Regions from separate parts of the Bacillus sp. SRL337 genome, predicted to be linked through region 1. Evidence: predicted binding sites of a transcription regulator. Region 1 holds the regulator's gene; each other region holds the start of a gene.

Region 1 (7,459 bases):
TCAATAGCATCTATTGAAAGTGTCCTTATTGTATTAATGGCTAATTGATCAGTTACATCAAACATTAATCAACATCCTTCCTTTTTTCAGTTACTACTTGTTAATATTAATATTCTTACCCAGTTTATACAACTGATTTGTTCACCACAAAGCTTGCAGCACCTGCGTTGAAAGCGTTTACTTTATTGATTTGAAAGCCTTTTCTTCATTATAAAAATTATTTTCTACAATCCGAGAAAGTGCGGAATTTTTTTCGAAAACATCGAATATATCCATTTTCAGTCATATAAAAACTCGTGTTACATACTATAGAATGCTCCTTTTTATAGCCCTAATACCCTATTTAAAGATCATTAATTATAAGAAAGAAAAAAACATGCAATATGCAGGTTTCAGCTTGAAGGCGAAGTACAGTATTCGGACCATATCTACTGGCTTTTTCCGTATTTTGAAGTTGTAAATACTGTTCAGCTAAAAAATGGGGTGGTTAGAATGGAAAGTTGATTTCTGCTACAGGCACAAGACTCCGCTTCAATCAACCCTTTTTAAACTTAGCTGGTATTGACGCCGAACCTTTGAAAAAATCTGTGGGGGATTCAATATATTATCAAAACATGTAGAAGATGGAAGAGATTATCAGATTGAGATGGTTGCACTGGATCAGTTGGTCCTGCAAGACCAGTTAGGAAGGAAGGTTGAACAAACCAATTGATATTTAAAGGTGTAAGAACTGTCCATTACTAAAAAATGTACACAAAGTCAAAACCATACCGAAATGAGTCATCGACACCTTTGCCGGGACTACATTAACGAGGTTAAACATCTGAGGCATACTGATTCCACGCAGCGGAAAAAACGATTGAATGAGTTTTTGCTCATGCTACGTTTGCTTCCATAAATCTAAAGGAATAGGCAAACTGGACATGGAGGGGCCCATGTCCAGTTGGATCTTCACCTTTATCTCCTCAAAAAAGAAACTAACCCGACTTCAACCAATTGGTCGAAGTCGGGTTAGTCTACAGTCTTAAACATGCACTATGCGTGTTTTTTCACTGAAGTTGAGAGTGGGCAACTATTAATGAAGTTTTTTGTTTTTTTGGATTTCCCTTACCTTTTCAGGGGTCACCTCATTGCCCTCCGGGTCAAACATTCTTGTATTTTCGATAGTAGATCTCATTGAGTTCCTGAATGTTTCCAAGTACTCTTTACGTAGATTAGTTTGTTCCTTTGCCTCGGCAGGTGTGAGACCTTTAGCTTTTGCTTTTTTGGCAAGTGTATTGATCCGTGCCATTTTCTCCTTTGATAGCATAGTCTGTTTCCCCTCTCCTTTTTGTCGTATAATAAAAAGCACTAAAAGATCAGTGCTTTGATTTAATCAGAATTAACGCTCGAATATCGACATGTTACTAAAAATAAGGGGAAAATACAAGTATCAGGCTTCCTCAGAGGAGTTCACGAATTCTTGATATCTCCTGTGCACAGTCGCTTTGGAAATATTATAACCAAAACCTCTTAATGTTGCTGCAATTTCTGCGAAAGTTAATTTATTGTCTCTCAGTCTGACAATTTCTTCAACTGGGATTTCAATTCGTTCGCGGCCTTCTCCGTTACCTTTGTTCTTCAAATTCCTGTGAGGTTCATATCCTTTTTCTACGGCCCTTCTCATGCCGCGTTTAATTTTCAAATTATGCAGCTTTCGCTGATGCTCCTCTACCATGCTGACAATTTGGAGAACCATGGAATCTGATTCAGAAAGATGAAGTTCTCCATTGTGTGATATGCTGAAAATCTTCACCCCTTCTTTCATTATGCAGTGGATAAGGGCAATCTTGGCATTTCCCCTGCCGATTCTGGTTTCATCCTGAATGAGGACCGCTTCTATTTTTTCCTTCTTTAAAAGGTCAAGCAGTTCCAGGACACCATCCCTGTCCAATTCATAGCCGCTCGCTTGATCCTTGATGATATGCTCAACCTCAAAATTGAAATTACCAGCCAGTTTTAGTAGTTCTTCCTCCTGTCTCTGGAGGGATGATTCCTGTGTATCTTTCTTTGTACTGACCCTGCAATATATTGCTGCTCTCATCATTCATACTCCTATTCTTTTCCGCTTGCAAGTTCATAACTGCTGTCGTTAATATGAATTGGTTTCCCGCCAGGAATTATCAATGAGTCACCCGGTTGTATTATGTCTGTTGCGAGATTATTATTTTCGCTTACCCATTCCACCAAATCTTTTGTAGACATATTATAGTCATCAGAGAGTTCCTCTGCAATCGTCCAGATCGAGTCACCTTCTTGAACTGTCACTTTTTGATAAGAGTCACCTGCTCCTATCTTCATCAATGCAACTGCCCCCATAATCACTGCTAATCCCATTAGAAGGATAACATAAGAATAATTTCTCCAGATAGATACCATTACACTATTACCTCCGTACGAATGTTTGTTCGCTTTTGTTGATTTGATTATAATACGAACACTCGTTTGGTGTCAACATTTATTCGAACTTATGTTTGTATCACCTTGGGAGTCATGCTATAATGGGAACAAAAGATCGGTTTAGAGGTGGAATAAATGACAAAATTATCAAAAAGGCAGCAGGATATCCTTCAATATATCAAAGAAGAAGTCAAATTAAAGGGATACCCTCCTTCCGTTAGAGAAATCGGTGAAGCTGTCGGCCTGGCTTCCAGCTCCACTGTCCATGGTCACCTTGCAAGATTGGAAAGCAAGGGATTGATTAGAAGAGACCCTACAAAGCCAAGGGCGATTGAAGTATTGAACCTGGAAGAAGATTCGATCCCGAGGCAAGCTGCCGTTAACGTTCCTTTAATTGGGAAGGTAACAGCCGGGCAGCCGATTACGGCTATTGAAAATGTAGAAGAATTTTTCCCGCTGCCCCAGCACCTTGCTCCATCAGATGAACAAGTTTTCATGCTTGAAATCATGGGTGATAGTATGATAGAAGCCGGGATCCTTGACGGAGACTATGTAATTGTCCGTCAGCAGCAAACCGCCAATAACGGAGATATAGTGGTGGCCATGACAGAGGAAGACGAAGCAACAGTCAAACGCTTCTTTAAGGAGCAGGATTTTTTCCGCCTTCAGCCTGAAAACTCTTCTATGGCGCCAATCATTTTACGTCATGTTTCCATTTTGGGTAAAGTCATCGGAGTATACCGCCAAATTCATTAATATAAAAAATCCAGGCTGATTCAGCCTGGATTTTTTATATTATATTACTAGATTTAAAGCCTTTATAATAGTATTTTTACACTGTGGCCAAGATCAATTTACCATTCGACTTTCTTCCCTTCCAGAATCCTCTCCGAATGATAAGCCTTTGAATTTTTCCAGATGCTGTTTTTGGCAATTCTTTTACAAAGGTAATGCCTTTTGGCGTTTTATATTCGGTTCGTTTCTCTTTAAAAACTGGTTCAGCTCTTCTCCTGAAACACTATGTCCATTCCGCAAATGGCCGTCTGCACGAGGAAATTCACGCCATTTTTCATGATACTCAGCCACAGCGGCTGCTTCTAAGATACTTTCATGTTCATACGGGACTTCTTCCTCTTCAATGAAAGGTATAGTGACGACTACACCTGATTCCATAACGGCCGCTTCTTTCCACCCTATTCTCTGAAGATTCACGAGTCTGGCAGTTCTTTCAGCTTGAGTCCAATCGTATGTATAGTATTTTTTCACAGCCTTACCGTATCTGCTCAATATTTCTTAAGCTGAGGGCAACATATGATTTCATTTGCCTATTTCCCCTTTCATTCGGATGACTTTTCCATCCAGCTCTGGACCCATTTCTTTCATTCCAATCTTCTTGTAGAATCTTCTGGCAGGAATATTGGCCGGGGAAACTCTCAGGTGGTACTCTCTTCCATTTTTCCCCCTGAAAAATCGAAGAGCATATTGATGAATATCGTTACCCACCCCCTTTTGCCGGTAATCGGACTTCAAATAAAATAAATGGATATACCCGATAGGTCGACCTTCATGCTCTCTAGTGGATAGTTCCAGCTGACCAACTGGTTCCCACTCCCATCCCCTTCCTCCACCATTACAAATCCTTCAGGAAATTCGATAATTTTCTTTTTTAGCCACCTCAGATACTCTTCTTCATCAAACCAGAAAGTATCATTAAAACTTACTGCAAATGAATCCCTCCTGAAGTGTGGGTCACAACCTGTTCTTGTACTTCCAAATCAATCGTCCTAAACTGCATTGAAAGAATCACCCCTTATATTATGACAATCATTATTCCAAACTTCAGAATAGTCCGCAATAAAAAGGTGTATAAAAAACACCTGCACTTGAATGCAGGTGTTTAAAAATTAATTTTCCAGAACTAGTTCCGCCACACATTCCACGTGGACTGTATGAGGGAAAAGGTCAACCGGCTGAACGCCTTTCAAGCTGTAGCCGAACTGCTCCAATTCTTTAATGTCGGTTGCAAAAGTATCTGGATTACAAGATACGTAGACAATTCGCTCAGGCTGAGAACGGCCGATTCTTCTCATTACCTTTCCGCCAGCCCCTGAACGCGGTGGATCAAGAAGCAGTAATTCCGGTGTGCCGAAAGTCTCCAGGATTTGGTCAATTCCCTTTCGTGCATCTTTCGCAAGGAAGGTAGTATTGTGGATACTATTATCTTGGGCATTTCGTTTTGCAGACTCAATGGAGCTTTCCACGATTTCAATTCCTGCAAGCTTACCAACACGGTTCGCAAAAGGAAGAGAGAATGTTCCAACTCCGCAGAATAGGTCAATCATCTTTTCCGTTTCCTTCGGTTTACCCATTTCGACAGCAAGGTCTACCAGTTTCTGCGCCTGTACAGGGTTGGTTTGGAAGAACGTATCGAACCATAGACGGAAGCGATAGCCGTCCATCTCATCATATATAAAGTCACGGCCTGAAAGAACATGGGTATTTTCAGATTGAGTTCTGTCTGCCCAATCCCTGTTTTCCAGCCATAACAAGCTTTTCACTTTCGGGAACTTCTTGCCTATACGCATTACCAAGTCGGCTTGAGCATCTTCCAGCTTTCCTTCTGGTGCTTCTGTAGCAAACAGTCCAAGCATAATTTCTCCTGTTGCAAATGATTGTCTAACCATTAAATGGCGAAGCAAGCCTTCATGGTTGTCTTTATCGTATCCTCTTAATCCGTGTGCCTTAACCCACTCGGCTACTTCCATCGCCGTTTCAACCATTTCTTCACTCGCAATCAAGCAAGTTTCCAAAGAAATGACTTTACGGAAATTCCCTTGTTCATGCAGACCCAAAGATCCATCCGGTGCGAAAGTAAACTCCATCTTGTTTCGATAACGCCAAGGATTGTCCATTCCAATGGTATCCATAACCAAAGCAGGATCATAGCCCTGGGATGCGACAGCCTCTTTAACATGGTCGGTTTTCTGTTTCAACTGGCCTTCATAGCTCAAATGCTGCCATACACAACCGCCGCAGCGCTCAAAGTGAGGGCATGGCGGAGCTGTTCTTTCAGGATGCGACTCAAGAATTTCTTCTGGTATAGCCTTCCTTCTTCTTTTCAGAGGCTCATCCACTACGACTTTCACCTTTTCCCCAGGCAGTGTATGGGGAATTGTAAGTTTTAGTTTCCCGATATTTCCTTTATCATTTTCACGCCAGACCACAGCCTGACCCGCTCCTCTATCATCCAAACGATGAACTTGTGCTTCTATCATCTCACCTTTAGCAATTTTCATCTCAATTTCCTCCTTCATACAAAGGTATTAACACTATATATTTAGGGTCATTTTGTTAGTATAATAACTTGCTTGCCAGAAAGCATACTTACCTAGTATAAAGGACGGACAGCTATTATGGAATCCTTTCCTTTGTAAATCTAGAAATTTACATTGCGGCAATGCCTAGTCAACGGTGGAGCAGATGGTGCTTTTCACCATACTAATAAGGAAAACGGAATTGAGTTAAGTGGTGTGTTTCTCATATAAAGGTGTGAACAGCGGACTAGTAGGGATGGAAAATTGACTGTATTCTTTTAAAGACGGGGATTCAGGCATACAATGTGGGGATGGTACTCTTTTTTACCATCACGAAAAGAAGGGATGGCGCTTAAGGAGGTGGAAGCACCCCTGTATACCATCACTAAAAGAGGAATACATGCTCTTAAGATGGAAGCATCGCTGTATCCCATCTCTAAAAAAATTCATGCGAAAGGAGATGAAATAAACCATGTATTCCACCTCATAAACAGAATTTCACTTCAAAGTCTTGGCACCTTTCCCCTGATAGGCTGAAGTTGCGGCCAGGGAGATCAGCAATGCAAGTTCAAACAAGTTTGTAACAGCTCCGCTTTTTATTGGGAAAGGAATGGCACTCCCGGCAATCATGAGGGTTGAACCGATGAAAAACCATCTCCATTTCAGTTTCCACCAAATAAGGGTGGAAGCAATCAAAAGCACCAGTGATACAAACAACACCATGATGGGCGGGCCAGCGGAAACAGCTGCATCACTGTATGTAAGAACACCGTATTCCCATTCCGGCTGAAGGACAAGGCCAAAAACCTCTGTAAAAAGCTCTAGCAGCACCAACCCAATTGTAAGAAGAAGCACGGAAATCAATGCTCTCTTTTCACCTGACCAACCGATATGAGCCTGTTCTAATGTTTTCCAGGAGAATAATACGAGCAGTGGTGTAAAAAAAGCATGTAACCAGTAGCGCATAAGGTTTAAATTCTCTAACAATGCCCCTTCGCCAATAAATCGCCCTGTTGAAATGATGGCTTTGTCATAGACAAGGCCAAGTACAACAGGAATCATAAGCACAGCACTCTGAACACGGTATCTTTTATAAACGGCTGCGAAAAAAAAGAAAAGCGCAACATACGCGACCGCAAATAAACCAAAAAGAATAGTATCCATGGAATCCCCCTTCATCCCTTTGTTGTACCCATGTCAATAAGGATAAAACCTGAAATGGAGTGGGGCTGTCTCATTAGTGTTAGTTGGTTTCATTAAAGAATTCACCATGTTCTATCCCAAGTAACCGATAAATATCTTCAAAAGAAAGGTTTTTTGGAACAAAATTCTGTCTTGACCAGGACTGTCATAATCTGAGAACACAGAAACCCCATCCTTTTCTTTGGCTCCATTTTCTATGTAATAACCCAGCTTGGTATGACAAACTTTGGACCCTTTACCATTTTGAGTTGTACCTGCTCTCACACCATCTCTGACTAACTCGTTTGCTTTCTGAAAGAATTGGTTAAAAAGTGCACTCCCATTATTCTGATTCCGATCCTGTGGATGAACTCTTGCAAAGTGAATATAGGCTTACTTTTAAATGACTGTGATACAAAAAAACCCGACCCTTTCTCCTTCCACTTCGGCCGTATACCTTGTACTTTGGAATGCCAAAGTAGATATGGGCAGCATCTAAGCCTTGTTCATGCCACCGCCATGCA
Region 2 (7,459 bases), 1.4 Mb from region 1:
AGAATCACCATATCAATATCCGCTGACAGGAGTCAGTGCGGATGAAGAAGCTTCGCAAAGAGCGGTGGCCGTGGTGGTAAATAACCATCCAAAGGCCCGGCCGCAAAGCGGCCTTTATAAAGCAGATGTGATCCATGAAGTGCTTGCAGAAGGCGATGTCACCAGGTTTGTTGCCATTTTCCAAAGTGAAGTGCCGGAAAAAGTCGGACCGGTAAGAAGCGCGCGTGATTACTTCATTCAATTGGCTCAGGGGTATGACAGCTTTTTTGTAGCGCACGGCTACAGCCCTGATGCGAAGGAAATGCTGACAAGCGGGACAATCGACAACATCAATGGAATGCAATACGACGGAACGTTATTTAAACGGGCAGACTTCCGTGTGGCTCCTCATAATTCTTATATCTCCTTTGATAATATTGAAAAAGGTGCAGAACAGGTCGGGGCCCAAATGGCTACTCCTCCTGCTTCTTCCGATTTCATGAAATCGAAAGAAGTATCCGGAGAGGATGCAGCATCCGTCAAAGTTTCCTATTATGATAATCCATCATTCTCACCGGTTTATGAATATGACCAGGAGACTCAAAAATACAGCAGGATATCTGATGGAGAGCCTCTGGCAGATTATGAAACGGGTGATCTCGTTCAGCTTGACAATATCTTGATTGTGGAAGCACCGCACAACATTATTGATGATTATGGGCGCAGGAGCATTGACCTTGAGTCAGGCGGAAATGCGTATCTCTTGCAGCAGGGGAAATTGGTGAAAGCCCAGTGGGAGAATAAGAACGGAAGAATCGTTCCTGCCGGAGAGGCAGCATTCATACCTGGAAAAACATGGATCAACATCATACCTGAAAATCCCGGATTAGAAGAATTCGTTACAGTACAATAATGGAATAAAAGGAGAAATGATCATGCAAATCAATAAAATCAAAGGTAAAGAATTGGACCAGCTATTCAATGCGATTTTATCCCTGCAAGATATGGATGAATGCTATCGATTCTTTGATGACTTAGCGACTATCAATGAAATCCAGTCCCTTGCACAGCGTCTGGAAGTTGCAAGAATGCTTGAAGAAGGAAAAACCTATCACAAGATTGAGGCGGAAACAGGCGCCAGTACAGCAACCATTTCCCGTGTCAAACGCTGCCTGAACTACGGAAACGACGCCTATCAGATGGTTTTGGACCGAGTCGACAGCCAAAAGGAAGAAGAATAGGAACCGATAAAGGACTGCCCCGGAACAAAAGCGGAGGCGGCCCTTTTTTTTAGTTGCATAACTTTAGCACATTAAAGCAGTGGGGGACAGTCCCCCACTGCTTTAATGTGCTGAAGTGTGGATTGTAATTAGCAGAATAAACCAAACCTTCCTACTCAGGCTCCCTCGTTAATTGGCTTCAGGAATGATATAATGTTTAAATGGAATTGAAAGAATTGGAGGAAGTAAGGATGTACGATGTCAGAGAGTGGCGCCATGTATTTAAGCTCGACCCCGCCAAGGAAATCAGCGATGAAGATCTGGAGAAAATTTGTGAATCGGAAACCGACGCAGTGATTATCGGCGGGACCGATGATGTCACCCTTGAAGGGGTCCTGGATCTCATGGCAAGAGTCAGAAGGTACACGGTGCCCTGTGCTCTTGAGGTGAGCAACATGGAATCTCTAACACCGGGATTTGATTTTTATTTCATCCCGACGGTATTGAACAGTGATGACCCAATGTGGCTGAAAGGCCTGCATCATCAGGCGGTAAAAGAATACGGGGAAATCATGAACTGGGACGAAATCCTGGTGGAAGGCTACTGCATACTGAACGGAGAATGCAAAGCTGCAAAGCTGACAGGAGCCAAGACGGATCTCACGAAAGAAGACGTGGCTGCCTATGCACTGATGGCCGAAAAAATGTTTCACCTGCCGATCTTCTACCTTGAATACAGCGGAACGTACGGAGATATCGACTATGTCCAAGAAACAGCGAGAGTACTCGAAAACACAACATTCTTCTACGGCGGAGGTATCAAAACCCCGCAGCAGGCAAAAGAAATGGCTCAGCACGCAGACGTCATCGTCGTCGGGAATATCCTCTATAAGGATTTAAAAACAGCGTTGAAAACCGTAGAGGCCGTTAAGTCAGTTTAAATATATATTTATGTTCCTAAAAAAAGAACATCTTCGCCCGCACACGGATAACTCAGCTTAAGTATATTTATCTTCCTAAAATAAAAATACTTTTAAGAATTGGTATTACCTCTTTACTGAGGTCTAAGTATTGATTGAAGCGGAAGGTGAGTGACCTCCTGCGGGATTAGCGGGACAGGCGAGACCCCACAGGCGCAGCCGAGGAGGCTTGACGCCCGCCCCGCGGAGTCACACACCTGGAGCGAAAATCAATCAGCAGGAGATTGGATAAACAGTCCTTCATATAAACAACAGAACTTGATATAATAAGAACAAATGTTCGTTATGGTGGTGGAAAATAAACATGCAATTTTTAACAGACCGATTACTGAATGGAATGAATCCGCAGCAGGCTGAAGCTGTAAAAGCAACAGAAGGCCCGCTTTTGATTATGGCAGGTGCCGGCTCCGGAAAGACACGTGTGCTGACACACCGAATCGCCTACCTGATGGTGGAAAAAGGGGTAAACCCATACAACATCCTGGCGATCACCTTTACAAACAAAGCCGCAAGAGAAATGAAAGACCGGATCGGAAACATCCTTGGTGGTGTGGGCGAGGAAATCTGGATCTCCACATTTCACTCCATGTGCGTCCGCATCCTTAGACGTGACATCGACCGGATCGGTTTTAACCGAAACTTCACGATTCTTGATTCAACGGACCAGTTATCCGTCATCAAGTCGATCCTGAAAGATAAAAATATCGACCCGAAGAAATTTGACCCAAGGTCCATCCTCGGCTCGGTTTCTTCAGCAAAAAATGAACTGAAAACGCCCGAAGAGTTCTCTAAAGAAGCCGGGAGCTACTACGATAATGTCACTTCCGACGTCTATGAAGAATATCAAAAGCGCCTGCGCAAAAATCAGGCCCTGGATTTTGATGACCTGATCATGACAACCATCCAATTGTTCCAGCGTGTGCCGGAAGTGCTCGAGTTCTATCAAAGAAAATTCCAATACATCCATGTGGATGAGTATCAGGATACCAACAGAGCGCAATATATGCTTGTGAAAATGATGGCATCCCGCTTTCAAAACCTATGTGTTGTAGGGGATTCAGACCAGTCAATCTACCGCTGGCGGGGAGCGGATATTGCAAATATCCTTTCTTTTGAAAAAGACTATCCTAGAGCCAATGTCATCCTCTTAGAGCAGAATTACCGTTCAACGAAGACAATCCTGCATGCAGCGAATGATGTCATCCAAAAGAACATGAACCGCAAACCGAAAAACCTTTGGACTGAAAATGACCAAGGAGAGAAAATCACCTATTACAGAGGAGACAGCGAGCAGTCGGAAGCACAGTTCGTTGCTGGTAAAATCAAAGAAATGACAGACAGCGGCAAAAGAAAATTTTCCGAGTTTGCCATTCTTTACCGAACCAACGCACAGTCCCGTGTAATGGAGGAAATTCTTTTAAAATCCAATATTGAATACAGCATCGTAGGAGGCGTCAAGTTCTACGACCGTAAAGAGATCAAGGATATCCTTGCCTATTTAAGACTGATCGCCAACCCTGATGATGACATCAGCTTGCGCCGCGTCATCAATGTCCCGAAACGCGGCATCGGTTCGACTTCGCTTGATAAGGTCGCTAACTATGCGGCAATGAATGACCTGTCGATGATGCAGGCCCTTGAGGAAGCTGATTTTATCGGCCTCAGCCCGAAAATCACCAAGTCTGTTATTGAATTCAAGGAACTTGTGAAAGGCTATACTCAGATGCAGGAGTATCTTTCTGTAACCGAACTGGTGGAAGAAATCCTTGAAAAGTCCGGCTATAGAGAAATGCTGAAAGCGGAAAAATCAATCGAAGCACAAAGCCGACTGGAAAACATCGATGAGTTCTTATCTGTCACAAAGAGTTTTGAAGAAAGCAATGATGACAAATCATTGGTTGCCTTCCTGACAGACCTTGCACTTGTGGCGGATATCGATAAGCTTGATGATGATGAACAGCCGAAAGACGCGGTCATCTTGATGACCCTCCATGCTGCCAAAGGACTCGAATTTCCTGTGGTCTTCCTGATGGGGCTGGAAGAAGGAGTCTTTCCGCACAGCAGGTCGCTTATGGATGAAGAGGAAATGGAAGAAGAGCGCCGCCTGGCCTATGTAGGAATTACCAGGGCTGAAGAGGAATTATTCATGACCAATGCCCAAATGAGGACATTATACGGGCAGACGAAAATGAACCCGGTCTCCAGGTTCATTGCCGAAATTCCTGAAGATCTCATTGATAACTTCGAGCCGGAAAAAAGAAGCCCATTCTCATCGGGCGGCAAGGCAGCACCAGCAAGGACTCAGCAGCCTGCAAGAAGGAAACCTGTCTCCCGTCCTGTTCCAACGACAACTGGCGGTGAAGGGATTTCCTGGCAGGTCGGTGACAAGGCTTCGCATAAAAAGTGGGGCACCGGCACGGTTGTCAGTGTAAAAGGCAGCGGAGACGGAATGGAGCTTGATATCGCATTTCCAAGTCCAACGGGCATCAAACGCCTTTTGGCGAAGTTTGCTCCTGTCGAAAAAGTATAATTTGCATGAGAAAGGGCTGTTATTGTGGAGATCAAAAGCGCCGAACAAAAAGTTAGCGACCTTCATAATCTTTTAAACCAATATAGTTATGAATACCATGTGCTGGACAAGCCTTCAGTGCCGGATGCAGAATATGACCGGTTATTGAATGAGCTGATTGATATCGAGGCTGAATTCCCTGAGTTGAAATCACCAGACTCACCGACACAGCGGGTTGGCGGAAGCATTCTGGAAGCTTTTCAAAAAGTCGAGCACAGGACGCCGATGCTCAGTCTTGGCAATGCTTTTAACGAAGAAGACCTGAGGGACTTCGACCGTAAAGTCCGCCAGGCAGCAGGTGAGGGCTATTCCTATGTCTGCGAACTGAAAATTGATGGACTTGCGGTTTCCCTCCGCTACGAAGACGGCCTTTTCAGCCAAGGGGCGACAAGGGGAGACGGAACGATTGGTGAGGATATCACAGCAAATCTGAAAACTATCAAGTCGATACCGCTTCGGATTTCTGAACCTTTGACAATGGAGGTAAGAGGGGAAGCCTTCATGCCGAAGAAGTCGTTTGAAGCATTGAATAAGGCCAAGGAAGAGCGGGAAGAGGAGCCGTTTGCGAATCCCCGCAACGCTGCTGCCGGGTCATTGCGCCAGCTCGATCCGCGCATTGCGGCTTCGCGTAATCTGGATATTTTCCTCTATTCCATTGCAGATACAGGCGGAACAGGTGTCGTTTCACACAGTGAAGGGCTGGACCTTTTAGATAACCTGGGTTTCAAGACCAATAAAGAAAGAAGAAGATGCCAGGACATCGAGGAAGTCATTCGATACGTAGAGGGATGGGTGGAAAGACGGCCGGATCTTCCTTATGACATTGATGGAATCGTCATCAAGGTTGATTCCCTGGAACTGCAGCAGGAGCTTGGTACAACAGCGAAGAGTCCCAGATGGGCGATCGCCTACAAATTTCCGGCAGAAGAAGTGGTGACGCTGCTGAAGGACATTGAATTAAGTGTCGGCAGAACGGGTGTTGTGACACCTACCGCCATCCTTGAACCGGTCAGGGTTGCCGGTACGACTGTACAACGGGCCTCTCTGCATAATGAAGACCTTATCAGGGAAAAGGATATCAAGATCGGTGACTATGTGGTCGTCAAAAAGGCAGGAGATATCATCCCGGAAGTGGTGAATGTCCTCGAAGAACGGCGTACCGGAGAAGAGCGGAATTTCCACATGCCTGAAAAATGCCCTGAATGCGGGAGCGGCCTTGTCAGACTTGAAGAAGAGGTTGCGCTTCGCTGTATTAACCCAAAGTGTCCTGCACAGATCAGGGAAGGGCTGATCCACTTCGTTTCCCGGAATGCGATGAATATCGATGGACTGGGTGAAAAAGTCATCAGCCAGCTTTTCAAAGAAGGCTTGATTGTCGATGTAGCCGATATTTACCGTCTTGAAAGGGAGCAGCTTCTGCAGTTGGAGAGAATGGGTGAAAAATCGGTCGATAATTTGCTGAAAGCCATAGAAACCTCAAAATCCAACTCTTTGGAAAGGCTGCTATTCGGCTTGGGGATCCGCCATGTGGGGGCCAAAGCAGCCAAGACACTCTCACAGGAATTTGGAACCATTGATCATTTAAAGGATGCATCCAAGGAACAATTGATTGCTGTCAATGAAATTGGCGATAAGATGGCAGAGGCTGTTGTTGCATACTTTGAAAAAGAAGAAGTGGCTGAATTGATCGGAGAACTGAAAGCGGCAGGAGTCAATACAGACTATAAAGGGCCGAAGCCTGTAAAAGTGGAAGATGTCGATTCCTATTTTGCAGGAAAGACGATTGTCCTTACCGGTAAACTTGAAAAACTTGGCCGTAACGAAGCGAAACAGAAGGTGGAAGAGTTTGGCGGGAAAGTAACCGGTTCTGTCAGTAAGAAGACCGACCTTCTCATTGCCGGGGAAGATGCTGGTTCCAAACTGACGAAAGCGCAGGAACTTGGCATAGAGATATGGGACGAAGAGAAGCTGCTTGGAGAACTTAACCGTTAAAGGTGGAGAAAATACATGAGGAAATGGTTGGCGGCAGCCGCTGCTGCTTTGTTGCTTAGTGGCTGTACTCCTGCTTTTGAAATAGAAAAACAGGAACAAGTGGTAGAAGAAGATGAAAATCAGCAATCGGAAAAAGCGATCATTCCGAATTACCAAATTTCTGATGAATATTATAAAACGTTGCTGCCATATGAATCCACGGATACGAGAGGCATGGTCGTAAATAACCTGCGCTCACGCTATGATATAGATGTTTTTGAATCGGGTCTTGTCCGCGTGGCGAAAAATGTTTATTCAAGTGACCGATATCTGTTCAAAGAAGGCCAGGTGTTAGATAAAGAAACCATTCAATCCTGGCTGAACAGAAAGTTTACCAGCAAACAGCTAGAAGACAAAGGGTTAAAAGAAGAGCAGAACATCGGGCTTAATCCGGTTGAGGAAACGCCTGGCGAAGGAAAGGATACCCCTGTCTACCTTGCACACATGATCGAACATAATTACCTGGAGAAAGTTGAAGACAACAAGATCCAGCTGGCTGGTGTCGTTGTTGGACTAGCGTTGAACTCCGTTTCCTATTATCAAGACCAGAATACTGGTGAAACGCGTCAGACCACTATCAGCCATGAAGAAGTCCAGCAGCATGGAGTGGAAATCGCACAAGAAGTCATCAAAAGGATGAGACAGAACCCGGAACTTGATGGCATCCCGATTACGATTGC
Region 3 (7,459 bases), 1.3 Mb from region 1:
CGTCCACAGTGTGGATGTATCGGATTTTGAATCCCTTCCGTCGATTTTTCAGTCGATTTATAGAGAGGTTGAGAATGTCGATATCCTTGTCAATAATGCCGGTTATGGAATTTTTGATGAGGCCGACCAGGCAAGCTTTGAGGACATCAAAGGAATGTTTGAGGTCAATGTCCTCGGACTGATCGCCTGTACGAAACACGTACTGCCGATCATGAAAAAAAGAAACTCGGGACACATCATTAACATTGCATCCCAGGCAGGCAAGCTTGCCACTCCAAAATCGAGTGCATATTCTGCCTCCAAGCATGCTGTTCTCGGCTTTACGAACAGCCTGCGGATGGAGGCCGCCTCTTCCAGCATCTATGTAACGGCGGTCAACCCGGGCCCTATAGCCACCAATTTCTTCAATGTGGCAGACCGCTCCGGCACCTATGCTAAAAATGTGGAACGCTTCATGCTGGATCCCGATGCAGTCGCTGAAAAAATTGTGGACAAGATGCTGACCAATACGCGCGAAATTAATCTGCCCCGCTGGATGAATGCCGGCAGCGTCCTGTATACCCTTTTTCCGGGAATTGTGGAGCGTCTCGGAAAAAATGCTTTCTTTAAGAAATAAATTTTACGGCCAGCCTTGGAGAATCCGGGGCTGGTTTTGTTTGTTTTTTGGTCGTGGATGTTTGTTTATTCGGATGGTTTTTGGAAATGCGTGTTCCATAATGGGGTGATTAGGCGGAAACGTCCGGTTCTTGAGAGTGAGTTATTGTATAACGGGGGTGATTAGCGTGTGAACGTCCGGTTATAGAAGGAGATCCGGTTTAAAACGGGGTGATTAGGCGGGAAACACCCGGTTATAGAAGGAGATCCGGTTTAAAACAGGGTGATTAGCGAGAAACACCCGGTTCTAGAGAGTGAGTTATTGTATAACGGGGTGATTAGCGTGTGAACGTCCGGTTATAGAGAGAGAGTTGTTGTTTAGCGGGGTGATTAGCGCGGGTTATAGAAGGAGATCCGGTTTAAAACGGGGTGATTAGGCGAGAAACACCCGGTTATAGAAAGTGATCCGGTTTAAAACGGGGTGATTAGCGAGGAAACACCCGGTTATAGAAGGAGGTCCGGTTTAAAACGGGGTGATTAGGCGGGAAACACCCGGTTATAGAAGGAGATCCAGTTTAGAACGGGGTGATTAGGCGAGAAACACCGGTTATAGAAAGTGATCCGGTTTAAAACGGGGTGATTAGGCGGGAAACACCCGGTTATAGAAGGAGATCCGGTTTAAAACGGGGTGATTAGGCGGGAAACACCCGGTTATAGAAGGAGATCCAGTTTAGAACGGGGTGATTAGGCGAGAAACACCGGGTTATAGAAGGAGATCCAGTTTAGAATGGGGTGATTAGGCGGGAAACACCGGGTTATAGAAGGAGATCCGGTTTAAAACGGGGTGATTAGGCGGGAAACCCCCGGTTATAGAAGGAGATCCAGTTTAGAACGGGGTGATTAGGCGAGAAACACCGGGTTATAGAAGGAGATCCAGTTTAGAATGGGGTGATTAGCGAGGAAACCCCGGTTATAGAAGGAGATCCGCTTACATAATAGCCGCGCACCTGCAGGGGCACACCGCCATCCTTGCGATCACCCGATCAAAAACCCATATAACACATTCTGCCAAAGCCTTCATTTCACTATTTTCCTCCTTTAACCTCAATTGTCCATTATGTGCTGATTCTCCTTTTTTGACCATAATCTCAAAATTTTTCTCTTTGTACCAACAAATAATATTTGAAAACGAACGTATATTCGTATACAATTTTAGATAAAATAGAACGAATGTTCCCTAAGAGAAAGGAGCGGAAATAATGACTGTCGAATACGGTGAGCTTCCCGACCAGAAGATTTTATGCATCGATATGAAGAGTTTTTATGCAAGCTGCTCGGCTGTCATGCGAGGACTTGATCCATTGGAATGTTACCTGGCTGTGGCAGGGAAACTGGATCGTCCGGGCAGCGTCATTTTGGCTGCTTCCCCAAAAGTGAAAAAGGAATTCGGCATCAAAACCGGTTCCCGCCTGTTTGAAGTGCCAAAGGACCCCAAAATCCTGGTGGTTGAACCCGCCATGGCCACCTACATCCGCATTTCCACTGAAATTACCCGTTTATTTCATCGGTATGTTCCCAAAGAAGCCATCCATACCTACAGTGTCGATGAAAGCTTTTTGAAGATAGATGGAACATCCAGCCTTTGGGGTGATGCCCATACTATCGCATGGAAAATCAAACAGGACATCGAAAGGGAATTCCAGCTCCCCTGCGCCATCGGAATCGGTCCGAATATGCTCATGTCAAAACTCTGCCTGGATCTGGAGGCAAAAAAGCATGGGGTTGCAGAATGGACTTACAAAGATGTCCCGGAAAAGTTATGGACGGTGTCTCCGCTGAGCGAAATGTGGGGGATCGGCAAGCGGCTTGAAAGGACCTTGAACCGGATGGGGATTTTCAATGTCGGCCAGCTTGCCAGATACGACCTGGAGAAATTAGAAAGCAAATTCGGGATCATGGGCAATCAGCTTTACTATCACGCCTGGGGGGTCGACCTTTCCGAAATCGGGGCACCGATCATGGAAGGGCAGGTCAGCTTTGGAAAAAGCCAGATCCTCCTTCGCGACTACAAAGAGGAAGAGGAAATCAAAAGTGTGATTCTTGAAATGTGTGAAGAAGTAGCCCGGCGGACACGGAATCACCGGCAGGCAGGACGGACGATCAGCTTTGGCGTCGGTTACAGCCAGGAGGAATTTGGAGGAGGCTTCCACCGGTCAAGGTCCATTGAGGAGCCTACGAACATCACCATGGACTTGTATAAAGTCTGCCTCGATCTTTTTAAAGAAAACTATAATGGCAAAACCGTCCGCAGCATTTCCATCAGCCTGGGAAACCTCTTCCCGGATGAAAGTATGCAGATCAGCTTATTTGAGCCGGACCGCTGGAAGAAGAGGGAGCTGGGCTATGTCGTTGACCAGATTCGCCATAAATACGGTTCAGGTTCCTTGCTTCGCGCGATTTCCTATACTGCTGCCGGAACTGCCAAGCATCGTGCGACCTTATTGGGAGGGCATAAGGCATAAGAGGCGGCAGGCCGGGCTGGGAAGATTAAATCCACTAAGAAAAAAAGAGGGAGGGTGGTAAAAATGAACCGCGACCGTGGAAGAATCAAGTGGACCTCCATGATGCTCCCGGAGCACGTGAAGGTGCTGAGGGACTGGGCGAAAGAAGACAGCTTTGAACAGCGGAAGAAGATCGACGAACAGCATCTTGAGGAATTGAATGAAGTTACAGCAGAAGCCATGGAGTTCAGCCGCCTGGTCACCATCACCCATTATGCCGGGCAGCGCCATCAATTGCTCATCGGCCGGATTCATTACTACGATGGGCTGAACAGTAAGATTCATGTAGTGGACCGCTTTGAAAAAACATCCTATCTGTCCATCCAAGATATAGTGGATATTCGTTTTACAGAAGAGTAAGAGCATTAAACTGTAAAGGCAGTTTTCGCTTAGATTGCTGCTTTCGGATATCCCTTGGATACTGGGGATCTTTTTTCTGAACAAGGAGAGCAGCTCTTTTCCTTCATGTTTGCGTAATTCATATTATGCAGCAGCAAGTTCAAGTAGAGCCGTTAAAAAAAAAGCTTGAAACAGAGGGATCCCTCTTGGTTCAGGCTTTTTGTTTGTATGGAAAGCTATAAAATTCTTGAGGTGCAGATAATAAAGATTCATTCTGCATCTAGCTCTAAGCACCTAGCCCCTCGGGGCATAAGCCAATCCGATAAGAAGGTTGAAAAGCAGCCTTCTTGTCAGCTCGTCTTATGCCTGTCGGGGCTGACCAAGGCGCTTGTGCTTTTGTTCTTCATTCCTTATCATCAAGGACTTTTTCTGCACGAACACATGATTCAAACTTGCCTTTATGAGAAGCGTCACAGAACGGCATTCTCGAAGACAGCCCGCAGCGGCAGAGAGAGAATACGCTCTTTGTTGGAAAAACGTTGCCTTCTGCATCTACAAGCTCAACATCGCCTGTCACCTTCAATGATCCATTATCGTTCACTTTAATTTGTGCTTTTGACATCTAACCATCCTTTCCATATGTAACAAAGATTCCCCACTTTGATAGTAAGTGGAAGGCGGAAAAAATGCAACCGTTTCTATCCGCTGCAACCAATCCAAAACAATGAATTTCCCGTTTCTATGTGATAAAATCAGGTCATACAGAAACGTTAGGGAGGCCCAGTAATGAACATCACGATTACCGATGAGGCACAAAAAGTTCTGAAGAATAGAATAGGCGATAAAGAAGGCTGTTTAAAGATAAAATACGAAACTGAAGGCTGCGGGTGTGTAATGAGCGGGATCCCTGTCCTGGAATATGTTCAACAAACAGGCGGCGATGATATTGAAATCGACACCGGTTCGATTCCCGTTATGGTCGAGAAGTCAAAACAGGTTTTTTATGATAAAGATTTGAGAATCGATTTTTCCACATCAGCCAAAATGTTTCAGTTGAAAAGTCCCGGTCAGATTTTGAATGGGCGGATGAATTTTTTCATTCGCTGATAAGAAGGATGGTGCCATCAAGGCTCCATCCTTTCTATTTTACGAAACGTGGTGCACGGCAGCGGCCCCAATCTCTTCAAGGAATTCATCTACCGCTTTTTCATATTCCTCTTTATTGTCATTATAAGATTGTGCATGAAGCCCATTGGCTGCAAGGTATAACTTTTTGCTTCCGCTCTTTTTGTCAAACAGCTCCTGTGTCATCGATGACAGGATGTAGTCGTCCGGGATGCTGTGGATGAATAAGACCGGTTTGCGGATATTTTCTACCACAGAGCGCGGGGAAATATCCTTGAGAGTATACCCTTCACGGAGCTTGAGGAATAAATCGGCAAGCGGCAGCAGCAGCCTTCCGACAGGCAGCTTGACCTCTCTTGCCATCCGGTAGGAAAGCTGTTCGCCAAAGTCTGAGTAAGGGCAGTCTGCTATATAAAAGTCAGCCCGGTCTTCAACGGAGCCTGCATAAAGAAGGGTGGTGGCCGCTCCCATTGATTCACCGTGGATGCCAAAGTAGACATCTTCTCCCCGGCGCTTGATCAGCTCATCAACGACTGCTTTCAAATCCTGCTTTTCAAAGAATCCATAGCTGGAGGTACTGCCCCCGGATTCCCCGTGCCTGCGATGATCATATACCACCGCGTTAAATCCTCTTTTCAAAAAAAGATTCATATATTTTAAGGAATTCAGCTTGTTTTCAGTGACCCCATGACAGAATATCATATATTTATTGCCTGGATTCGGGTGAATGAAAACGGCTTTGATGCTGTAGCCAAAAGGAGAGGATATACTTACTTCTTCCTTTGGCAGCGCCTCATACTCCTCAAGATTCAGACGTCCAGCCGATATTTCCCGCTGCAGTATGACCTGTTCGTCCTTCTTCTTAAGGTACATAAACTGGTTGGTTAAAAAAACACCGAGACCTGCGGCGGCTGCAAGAGCTCCACCGACTGCCGGCACCCACTTTTTCATAGTAATGTCCTCCAACGATACGTTTTCTATAGTTTACCACTGGATACGTCATCAGTCATAAAAAAAACGGGCCGTAAATTGCACAGCCCGGAAAAAATATGACGCAGCGAGGATTACTGTTCGGAATTCTGGCGGTTGGTTGGATGAACAGCTTTTTCAAGCTCTTCTTTCGAAATGACATTCTGTACAGTATCAGCAGTAGGTTTCCCCTTTTGGCTGAATCCCTTTTCGCGTTTTTGGCTCATGTTTTTCTTCCTTTCCTAAATAAGATATAAGCTTAGGATGCACAAGGAAGTCAAGGCTATTCAGCTTAGTGTGCAGGTGTATGCAGCTTATAATAACCGGTATCGATGGAACGGGAAAGGTGAGGTGCGACAATCTTGACCGCTGCGACCAGGCCGTCAAGATCGACGCCGGTTTCAATCCCCATTTGTTCAAGCATAAAGACAACATCCTCTGTAGCTGCATTGCCTGAAGCCCCTGGTGCGAAAGGGCAGCCGCCAAGCCCGCCCGCGGAGGTATCAAAACGATCAATTCCGGCCTGCAGGGAAGCAAGGATATTGGCCAGTGCCATTTTGCGGGTATCATGGTAATGGGCTGTCAACAAAACGTCAGGAAGTGTTTCTTTCAGCAAGGAGAAGAGCTCAAAAGCCTCCTTGGGATTAGCCATCCCGACTGTATCTGCGACACTCAATTCATCTGCGCCCATTGTAACAAATTCCCTGCAAAGCTGCAGTGTTTCCTCTGGAGGTATTTTTCCTTCATAAGGGCAATAGAATGAGGTAGAGATACAGGCGCGGACAAAGCAGCCTTTTTCTTTTAATTCCTTGACGATCGGTCTTAGTTCCTCAAGGCTTTCAGATGTCGTTTTATTGATGTTCTTCTTATTGAAAGTATTGCTGACACCGACAAAAACGGCGACAGCCTTCCCTTTGGTATCAAGGGCGCGATCGACTCCTTTTCGGTTCGGGGCAAGCACAATGTCGCGGCTGCTGTTGAGACAGGCTTCGACAACTTCGCCGGCATCCTTCATTTGCGGCACCCATTTAGGCGAAACGAAGGAAGTGAGTTCCATTTCTTTCAAACCCGAAGCCTTCAGTGCGCGGATGAATTGGATTTTAATATCGGTAGGAACAAACTTTTTTTCATTTTGCAGGCCATCACGGGGGCCGACTTCAATCATCGTGACTTTTTTTGGCAAGTCCATTGGAATTTCCTCCAGATTCATAGTAAGGTCTACTACTATTGTAGAAAGATTCAGATTTAAAAATCAACTATAAATTTTTTGACGAATTAAGAGGAATTTAAACGCTTACATAGAAACCATTATAAGTAGAGGTGAAATGCATGGCAGCTTGCTGCATTTTTTAGCAAGTTCTGCATGACAAGGAGGACAAAAGAGATGACGAAAGAGGTAGTGATCGTGAGTGCAGTCCGTACTGCCATAGGCAGCTTCAACGGATCTTTAAAAGATATCTCAGCACCGGAGCTGGGAGCAGCGGTAATCAAAGACGCACTGGAAAAAGCCGGGGTGTCGGCGAGTGAAGTGGATGAAGTGATCATGGGGAATGTTTTGCAGGCAGGCCTTGGCCAGAACCCTGCAAGGCAGGCAGCATTGAAAGCCGGCATGCCGGAAACCGTTCCTGCGTTGACCATCAATAAGGTATGCGGATCCGGTCTGAAGACGGTTCATTTGGCTGCACAGGCCATCCTCGCAGGAGATGCAGATATTGTCGTTGCAGGTGGAATGGAGAACATGAGCCAGGCGCCATATCTGCTGAAAGATGCAAGGAACGGCTACAGGATGGGAGACGGTAAGATTGTCGACAGCATGATATCAGATGGGTTGTGGTGTGCGTTCAATGATTATCATATGGGAATGACGGCTG
Region 4 (7,459 bases), 2.1 Mb from region 1:
GTGAGCGAGTGCCAAAGGGATCCTACCAGATCCTTGGAGTTACCGGTCCGACCATTCTGGTGATTCCTGAGCATCAGGCGGTAATCGTCAAGATGTATAACAAACGTTACAACTATGGCGGCAAAAATTATCTTCCCTATTTGAGAGAGTTCAGTAATCTCGCAGCAGACTGTCTGAAGAGGGAGGAAGTCCGTTGAAAAAGTGGAATGAAATGTTGGTGGAAACACATCGAGGCACTTTTGAAGTTTTTACTGCAGGAGAAGGAGAACCATTGTGTGTCACACACCTCTATTCTGATTTTAACGATACTGGTGATTATTTTGCCGAAGAATTTACAGATAGCCACAAGGTGATTTTGGTGAATCTCCGCGAGGCGGGAAACTCGGAGAAAGCACATGAGCATTATGAGCTGAGCATGCTTGAAACCACTTTTGACCTGGATGCGATCCGGGAATCGTTAGGGTATGTTGAATGGATCTTTGCCGGTCACTCGACAGGGGGTATACTGGCAATGGTATACGGCATCTATTTTTCGGACAGCTTGAAAGGAATCATAGCAGTTGGAGCTGCCGCCAGAGATTACTATGCTTTTTCAAAAAACTGCATCTACCATTCTAGTCATCCACAGTTCCAGGTCATGCAGGACTTTAACAGAAGACTTAAGCAAAAGGACTTATCAGCAGAGGAGAGGAGAGAGTTATCGATCAACAGGACAAAACTGTCACTCTGCAAACCTGAAAACTATCATGAATATTTCAATAAGAATATACATAAAGGAATATCGGCCGTCCGCATGAACTTCATGAACAGGGAATTCCAGTTGTTTGATGTTACCAGGAAACTGCAGCTGATCACTGCGCCAACGATGATCATGTGCGGGGAGCATGATGTTCAATGTCCACTGGAGTACTCCTTGGAAATGGCCGAAGGTATCCCGGAAGCAGAGCTGGCTGTGTTTAAAAACAGCAGCCATTATCCTTTTTTAGAAGAAAACGACCTCTTTCATGAGAAAGTATCTTCCTTTTTAAAGAGGATTTGACTGGACTGATGCCGGTCTTTTTTTTAATATATAATGGGAGGAAACACGAACTTTTGTTCGCTTAATAATGGTTTTTTGCCTCCTCCTTATGGTAAAATGAGAATATTGAACAGAGAGGCTTTAGAGAATGAGCTAACAGGGTATATTTGATATAGATAAGTCTATTCGAACGGGAGGCAGGATGGTGAAAGATCAATTTAAATTACAATCGAAATACCAGCCGCAGGGTGACCAGCCGGCAGCCATCAAGGAAATTACCCAAGGCATCCGCGATGGAAAACGGCATCAGACCTTGCTTGGGGCAACAGGAACAGGGAAAACCTTCACTGTTTCCAATGTCATTGAGGAAATCAACAAGCCGACTTTGGTGATTGCCCATAACAAAACCCTTGCCGGACAGCTTTATAGCGAGTTCAAGGAATTTTTCCCTGACAATGCAGTTGAGTATTTTGTCAGTTACTATGATTATTATCAGCCGGAAGCCTATGTTCCGCAGACAGATACATTCATTGAAAAGGATGCAAGCATCAATGATGAGATCGATAAGCTGAGGCACTCGGCCACATCCTCATTGTTTGAACGTAAGGATGTCATCATCATTGCCAGTGTTTCCTGTATTTACGGCCTGGGCTCGCCTGAGGAATACCGCGACTTGGTTGTCTCCTTAAGAGTAGGGATGGAAATAGAACGGAATCAGCTGCTCCGTAAGCTGGTGGATGTTCAGTATGCACGGAATGACATCGACTTTAAGCGCGGGACATTCAGGGTCCGCGGGGATGTTGTTGAAATCTTTCCTGCTTCCAAAGATGAACATTGCATGCGGATTGAATTTTTCGGAGACGAAATCGACCGTATCCGGGAGGTTGATTCACTGACGGGTGAAATCATCGGCGAGCGGGATCATGTCGCGATCTTTCCGGCATCCCACTTCGTTACCCGTGAAGAGAAAATGAAGGTTGCCATCGAAAATATTGAGCAGGAGCTGGAGGAACAGCTGAAAGTGATGAGGGAAGAAAACAAACTCCTCGAAGCCCAGCGTTTGGAGCAAAGAACCCGATACGACCTTGAAATGATGAGGGAAATGGGCTTTTGTTCGGGCATCGAGAACTATTCCCGTCACCTGACTCTTCGTCCTGCCGGATCGACACCTTATACTCTTATCGATTATTTTCCGGATGACTTTTTGATTGTCATCGATGAGTCGCATGTGACACTCCCGCAAATCAGGGGAATGTTCAACGGCGACCAGGCCCGGAAGAAAGTCCTTGTCGATCATGGATTCCGGCTGCCGTCGGCAATGGATAACCGGCCGCTTAGATTTGAAGAATTTGAACGAAAATCTAATCAGCTTGTCTATGTATCCGCGACACCGGGTCCTTATGAAGAAGAGCACAGCCCTGAGATGATTCAGCAGATCATCCGCCCGACCGGCTTGCTCGATCCGGAAATCGATGTCCGTCCGATCGAGGGGCAGATTGATGACCTTATCGGTGAAATCAACGAGCGAATTGAGAAAAACGAACGCGTCCTGGTCACGACCTTGACGAAAAAGATGTCTGAGGATCTGTCCGCGTACCTGAAGGAAATCGGAATCAAAGTACAGTATCTTCATTCAGAGATCAAAACACTTGAGCGGATCGAAATCATCAGGGACCTCAGGATGGGAAAATATGATGTCCTTGTCGGGATCAACCTTTTGAGAGAGGGACTCGATATCCCGGAAGTTTCGCTGGTGACGATTTTGGACGCCGATAAGGAAGGGTTCCTCCGTTCCGAGCGTTCCCTTATCCAGACAATCGGACGGGCTGCCCGTAATGCCAATGGACATGTCATCATGTATGCAGATAAGGTTACCGATTCGATGCAAAAGGCATTGGATGAAACAAGTCGCCGCCGGGAAATCCAAATCGAATATAACGAAAAGCACGGAATCACACCGCAGACAATCCAGAAAAATATTCCGAACCTTATCCGTGCTACCCATGCGGCAGAAGAGCAGGAAGAATATGCTGGACCGCAAAAGAAAGTTGCAAAGCTTACGAAACCAGAGAGAGAAAAGCTTATAGCCAGCTTAGAAGGAGAAATGAAGGAGGCAGCGAGAGCGCTGGACTTCGAGCGTGCCGCCCAGCTGCGTGACACGATTCTAGAGTTAAAAGCGGAAGGATGACCGGTAAATGGCAAAAGATCAAATTGTAGTACAAGGAGCTAGAGCACATAATCTAAAAAACCTGGATGTCACCATTCCAAGGGATAAGCTGGTCGTATTGACAGGCTTATCCGGATCCGGTAAATCTTCCTTGGCCTTCGATACCATTTATGCCGAGGGGCAAAGAAGGTATGTCGAGTCGCTGTCTGCCTACGCGAGACAGTTTCTCGGTCAAATGGATAAACCGGATGTGGATGCGATCGAAGGATTGTCCCCGGCAATCTCGATTGACCAGAAGACAACAAGCAAAAATCCCCGATCCACAGTAGGGACGGTAACAGAAATTTATGACTACCTGCGTTTGTTATATGCCCGTGTCGGCAGACCGGTCTGCCCTATTCACGGGATTGAAATAAGCTCGCAGACCATCCAGCAAATGGTCGACAGGATCTTGGAATATCCTGAGCGTACAAAGCTTCAAGTCCTGGCGCCGATTGTATCAGGGAGAAAAGGTACTCATGCGAAAACCCTTGAAGATATCAAAAAGCAGGGGTATGTAAGGGTGCGCATCAATGGAGAGGTCATTGACCTTGGAGATGATATCGAACTTGAAAAGAATAAAAAGCATGATATAGAGGTCATCATTGACCGTGTCGTTGTGAAGGAAGGTGTGGAGGCGCGGCTTTCTGACTCTCTTGAAACGGCTTTGCGCCTTGCTGATGGACGGGTGATCATTGATGTCATTGGTGAAGAAGAACTGTTATTCAGCGAGCATCATGCCTGCCCGGAATGCGGATTTTCCATCGGTGAACTGGAGCCGAGGATGTTCTCATTCAACAGCCCGTTCGGTGCCTGCCCGAGCTGTGATGGGCTTGGTTCGAAGCTTGAAGTGGACAAGGAACTCATCATCCCTATTGGGGAAAAGACGTTAAACGAGAATGCCATTGCACCATGGGAACCAACAAGTTCACAGTACTATCCACAGTTATTAAAGGCAGTCTGCAACCACTTTGGGATTGATATGGATATCCCGGTGCAGGATCTGCCGAAGCACCAGCTTGATAAGATTTTATATGGCTCAAACGGTGAAGAAGTTTACTTCCGATATGAAAATGACTGGGGACAGGTCAGGGAGAACTACATCCAATTTGAGGGTGTCGTCAGTAACGTAGAACGGCGCTACAAAGAGACAAGTTCCGACTATATCCGGGAACAGATGGAAAAATATATGGCCCAGCAGCCATGTCCTAAATGTAAGGGATACCGGCTGAAGACGGAGAGCCTTGCGGTAAAAGTGGACTCCTTCCATATCGGGGAAGTGACAGCCTACTCCATTGAAGAAGCAGATGCTTTCTTTGCAAAGCTTGAATTGTCGGAAAAGGAAATGAAGATCGCCAACCTGATCTTGAGGGAAATCCGGGAACGCCTCGGCTTCCTGGTGAATGTCGGGTTGGATTACCTGACACTCAGCCGGGCAGCAGGGACGCTGTCCGGAGGGGAAGCCCAGCGTATCAGGCTTGCTACTCAAATCGGGTCCCGATTGACAGGGGTCCTTTATATCCTGGATGAACCTTCCATCGGCCTTCATCAAAGAGATAATGACCGACTCATTTCCACTCTGCAGAATATGCGCGATATCGGAAATACCCTCATTGTCGTGGAACATGATGAAGATACGATGCTTGCAGCGGATTACCTGATCGACGTCGGTCCGGGGGCCGGTGTGCACGGAGGGGAGATTGTATCAGCCGGAACACCTCAGCAAGTCATGGATGATGACCATTCATTGACAGGCCAATATCTGAGCGGCAAGAAGTTCATCCCGCTTCCGGTGGAACGCAGAAAGACTGATGGCCGTTACATTGAAGTGGTCGGTGCAAAGGAAAACAACCTGAAGAACGTGAAGGTGAAAATTCCTTTGGGCATTTTCACTTCTGTAACAGGAGTTTCCGGTTCAGGGAAAAGTACGCTGATCAACGAGATCCTTCATAAATCATTGGCCCAGCAGCTTCATAGAGCAAAGTCAAAGCCTGGTGCGCACAAACAGATCAAGGGTGTCGAACATCTTGATAAAGTCATCGACATAGACCAGTCACCAATCGGCAGAACGCCAAGATCCAACCCGGCTACCTATACGGGTGTATTCGATGATATTCGTGATGTCTTTGCAAGTACGAATGAAGCGAAGGTGCGCGGTTACAAGAAAGGCCGTTTCAGTTTCAACGTAAAAGGCGGCCGCTGTGAAGCCTGCCGCGGAGATGGAATCATCAAAATCGAGATGCACTTCCTTCCTGATGTGTATGTGCCATGTGAAGTCTGCCACGGCAAACGGTATAACCGCGAGACGCTTGAAGTGAAATATAAAGGCCAGAACATTGCCGATGTACTTGAAATGACCATTGAAGATGCTCTTCAATTCTTTGAAAATATCCCGAAAATCAAACGCAAGCTGCAGACGATTGCAGATGTCGGCCTTGGCTATATCAAGCTTGGCCAGCCTGCGACGACCCTGTCCGGAGGGGAAGCGCAGCGGGTGAAGCTCGCATCTGAACTCCACCGCCGCTCCACCGGCCGGTCTCTCTACATTCTGGACGAGCCGACAACCGGTCTGCATGTGGATGATATTTCCCGTCTTCTGGTCGTTCTTCAGCGCCTTGTGGAGAATGGAGATACCGTCCTTGTCATTGAACATAACCTTGATGTCATCAAAGCTTCGGACTATATCATCGACTTAGGTCCCGAAGGAGGAGACAAAGGCGGAACCATCATTGGAACCGGTACACCAGAAAAAATCGCCGAAGTGCCGGAATCCTATACAGGCAAATACCTGAAGCCGATCCTTGAACGCGACAGAGCGCGGATGGAAAAACGGGTCAAAGAAAAAGAAGAAGTCGGCAGCAGCCGTTAACAATTGTTATTGAAAAACAAGCCCCCAGCTTATGCTTATGGGGGCTTGTTTTTTGTTTTCAGCGCTTTACCGCTTTAAAGCAAGTGGGGACAGTCCCCACTTGCTTTAAAGCGGTAGTGTGTGAAAGCGAATGCTTTCTAGAAACACATCCCGGTATGTACTGTTTCTCAGCCTTGCGATGGAGGGAAGCGAGCGCTAAATGTGGGATGATAATTTAAAGAAAAACCTTTAACTGTGAAACCTTTCAGGCGTCCTATCGTAAATAGTAATAACAGAGAGGGAGTGACATCTTTGGAAACCAACAAACTGCTTTCATCCCTTTGTTATTTCAGCATCTTTTTTGCAGGGTTCATCTTTCCGATTATCGTCTATTTTGTATCAACTGATTTTGACACGAAGAGACATGCTAAATCAGCTTTCTTATCCCACCTGCTGCCGTTGATTGCACTGCCGCTTGTCATAGCGGGGATCTTCTTTGACATCGGCATTTTATCTGTAGGAACCGGGTTGCCGGTTTTTATTTTCACCGCCATTGGTTTTTCACTGCTTATTTCATTGGTCGTTGTTACTTGGAACGTGTATAAGGGAATAAAAGTACTGTTATAACTATGAAGGAGTGAATGAGGATGAACGAAGAACGCAAACGTATATTGGAAATGGTTGAAAAAGGACAGCTGTCCACTAAGGAAGCATTGACCCTGCTCGACGCATTGGATAAAGAAGACACCACTCCCAATGAGAAAGCTGGCTATAGAGAAAAAGAATCGGATCTATTAGATGACCTGTCGAAAATTTTTACAGGTACAGGTGAAAAAACAGGTTATCAAGGAGACGAACGATCTTCCCAAACCTTCAACAATGGAAAAGATAAGCTGATCGACTTCTTCCAATCTGCTTTGAATAAGGTGAAGAACTTTGATCTGGATTTTGAATTCAATAAATCGATTGAGCTATCCCATGTATTTCAAGAAACGGAAGTGGAGTTGCTGAAAGAAGTCGCTGTCGATGTGGCGAATGGAAAGGTAGAAGTTCTTCCCTGGGATCAAAATGAGGTCAGGATCGAGTGCCAGGTGAAGGTGTACCGCACGGATGATCTTGAAGAGGCAAGGAGATCGTTCCTCGCAAATACTGATTTTTATATAGAAAATGAGAAGATGCGCTTGTCTACAGAGCTCAAGTGGATGAAGGTGAACTCTACGATATATGTCCCTCAATCACAATACGAAAAAGTGCTGATCAAAGTCCTGAATGGCACGGTGAAATCGGAGAGAATAAAAGCTGATTCATTCAAAGTACGCTCCGGAAATGGGAAAGTGGAGTTAAAGAACATGACCGCGAAATTGATAGAAGTTGATACATCAAACGG

The links. The regulator LexA, encoded in region 1, represses DNA repair genes until DNA is damaged. The targets are predictions, from matches to a motif close to CGAACATATGTTCG.
Region 2: a site for LexA is predicted at 2,449-2,462, ahead of pcrA (DNA helicase PcrA). Genes of this name have one in related genera too.
Region 3: a site for LexA is predicted at 1,784-1,797, ahead of AC4E8A_RS15890 (Y-family DNA polymerase). Genes of this name have one in related genera too.
Region 4: a site for LexA is predicted at 1,086-1,099, ahead of uvrB (excinuclease ABC subunit UvrB). Genes of this name have one in related genera too.

The regions. Positions count from the first base shown of each region.
Region 1 is NZ_OZ481793.1:1,821,436-1,828,894, reverse strand. It holds gene tkt (transketolase) at 1-65, opposite strand, end outside; gene AC4E8A_RS08890 (DUF896 domain-containing protein) at 1,076-1,309, opposite strand; gene AC4E8A_RS08885 (YneB family resolvase-like protein) at 1,433-2,083, opposite strand; gene yneA (cell division suppressor protein YneA) at 2,095-2,418, opposite strand; gene lexA (transcriptional repressor LexA) at 2,575-3,195, shown strand; gene AC4E8A_RS08870 (hypothetical protein) at 3,379-3,726, opposite strand; gene AC4E8A_RS08865 (GNAT family N-acetyltransferase) at 3,757-3,984, opposite strand; gene rlmD (23S rRNA (uracil(1939)-C(5))-methyltransferase RlmD) at 4,344-5,735, opposite strand; gene AC4E8A_RS08855 (hypothetical protein) at 6,252-6,917, opposite strand.
Region 2 is NZ_OZ481793.1:380,164-387,622, forward strand. It holds gene AC4E8A_RS01915 (DUF3048 domain-containing protein) at 1-892, shown strand, start outside; gene AC4E8A_RS01920 (YerC/YecD family TrpR-related protein) at 915-1,220, shown strand; gene pcrB (heptaprenylglyceryl phosphate synthase) at 1,451-2,140, shown strand; gene pcrA (DNA helicase PcrA) at 2,484-4,709, shown strand; gene ligA (NAD-dependent DNA ligase LigA) at 4,734-6,740, shown strand; gene AC4E8A_RS01940 (CamS family sex pheromone protein) at 6,756-7,459, shown strand, end outside.
Region 3 is NZ_OZ481793.1:3,104,052-3,111,510, reverse strand. It holds gene AC4E8A_RS15895 (SDR family NAD(P)-dependent oxidoreductase) at 1-616, shown strand, start outside; gene AC4E8A_RS15890 (Y-family DNA polymerase) at 1,854-3,116, shown strand; gene AC4E8A_RS15885 (YolD-like family protein) at 3,180-3,515, shown strand; gene AC4E8A_RS15880 (CDGSH iron-sulfur domain-containing protein) at 3,898-4,116, opposite strand; gene AC4E8A_RS15875 (iron-sulfur cluster biosynthesis family protein) at 4,281-4,601, shown strand; gene AC4E8A_RS15870 (alpha/beta hydrolase) at 4,641-5,570, opposite strand; gene AC4E8A_RS15865 (hypothetical protein) at 5,684-5,815, opposite strand; gene AC4E8A_RS15860 (hydroxymethylglutaryl-CoA lyase) at 5,881-6,777, opposite strand; gene AC4E8A_RS15855 (acetyl-CoA C-acetyltransferase) at 6,973-7,459, shown strand, end outside.
Region 4 is NZ_OZ481793.1:3,938,735-3,946,193, reverse strand. It holds gene AC4E8A_RS19960 (serine hydrolase domain-containing protein) at 1-197, shown strand, start outside; gene AC4E8A_RS19955 (alpha/beta fold hydrolase) at 194-1,039, shown strand; gene uvrB (excinuclease ABC subunit UvrB) at 1,224-3,206, shown strand; gene uvrA (excinuclease ABC subunit UvrA) at 3,214-6,093, shown strand; gene AC4E8A_RS19940 (hypothetical protein) at 6,385-6,699, shown strand; gene AC4E8A_RS19935 (DUF4097 family beta strand repeat-containing protein) at 6,720-7,459, shown strand, end outside.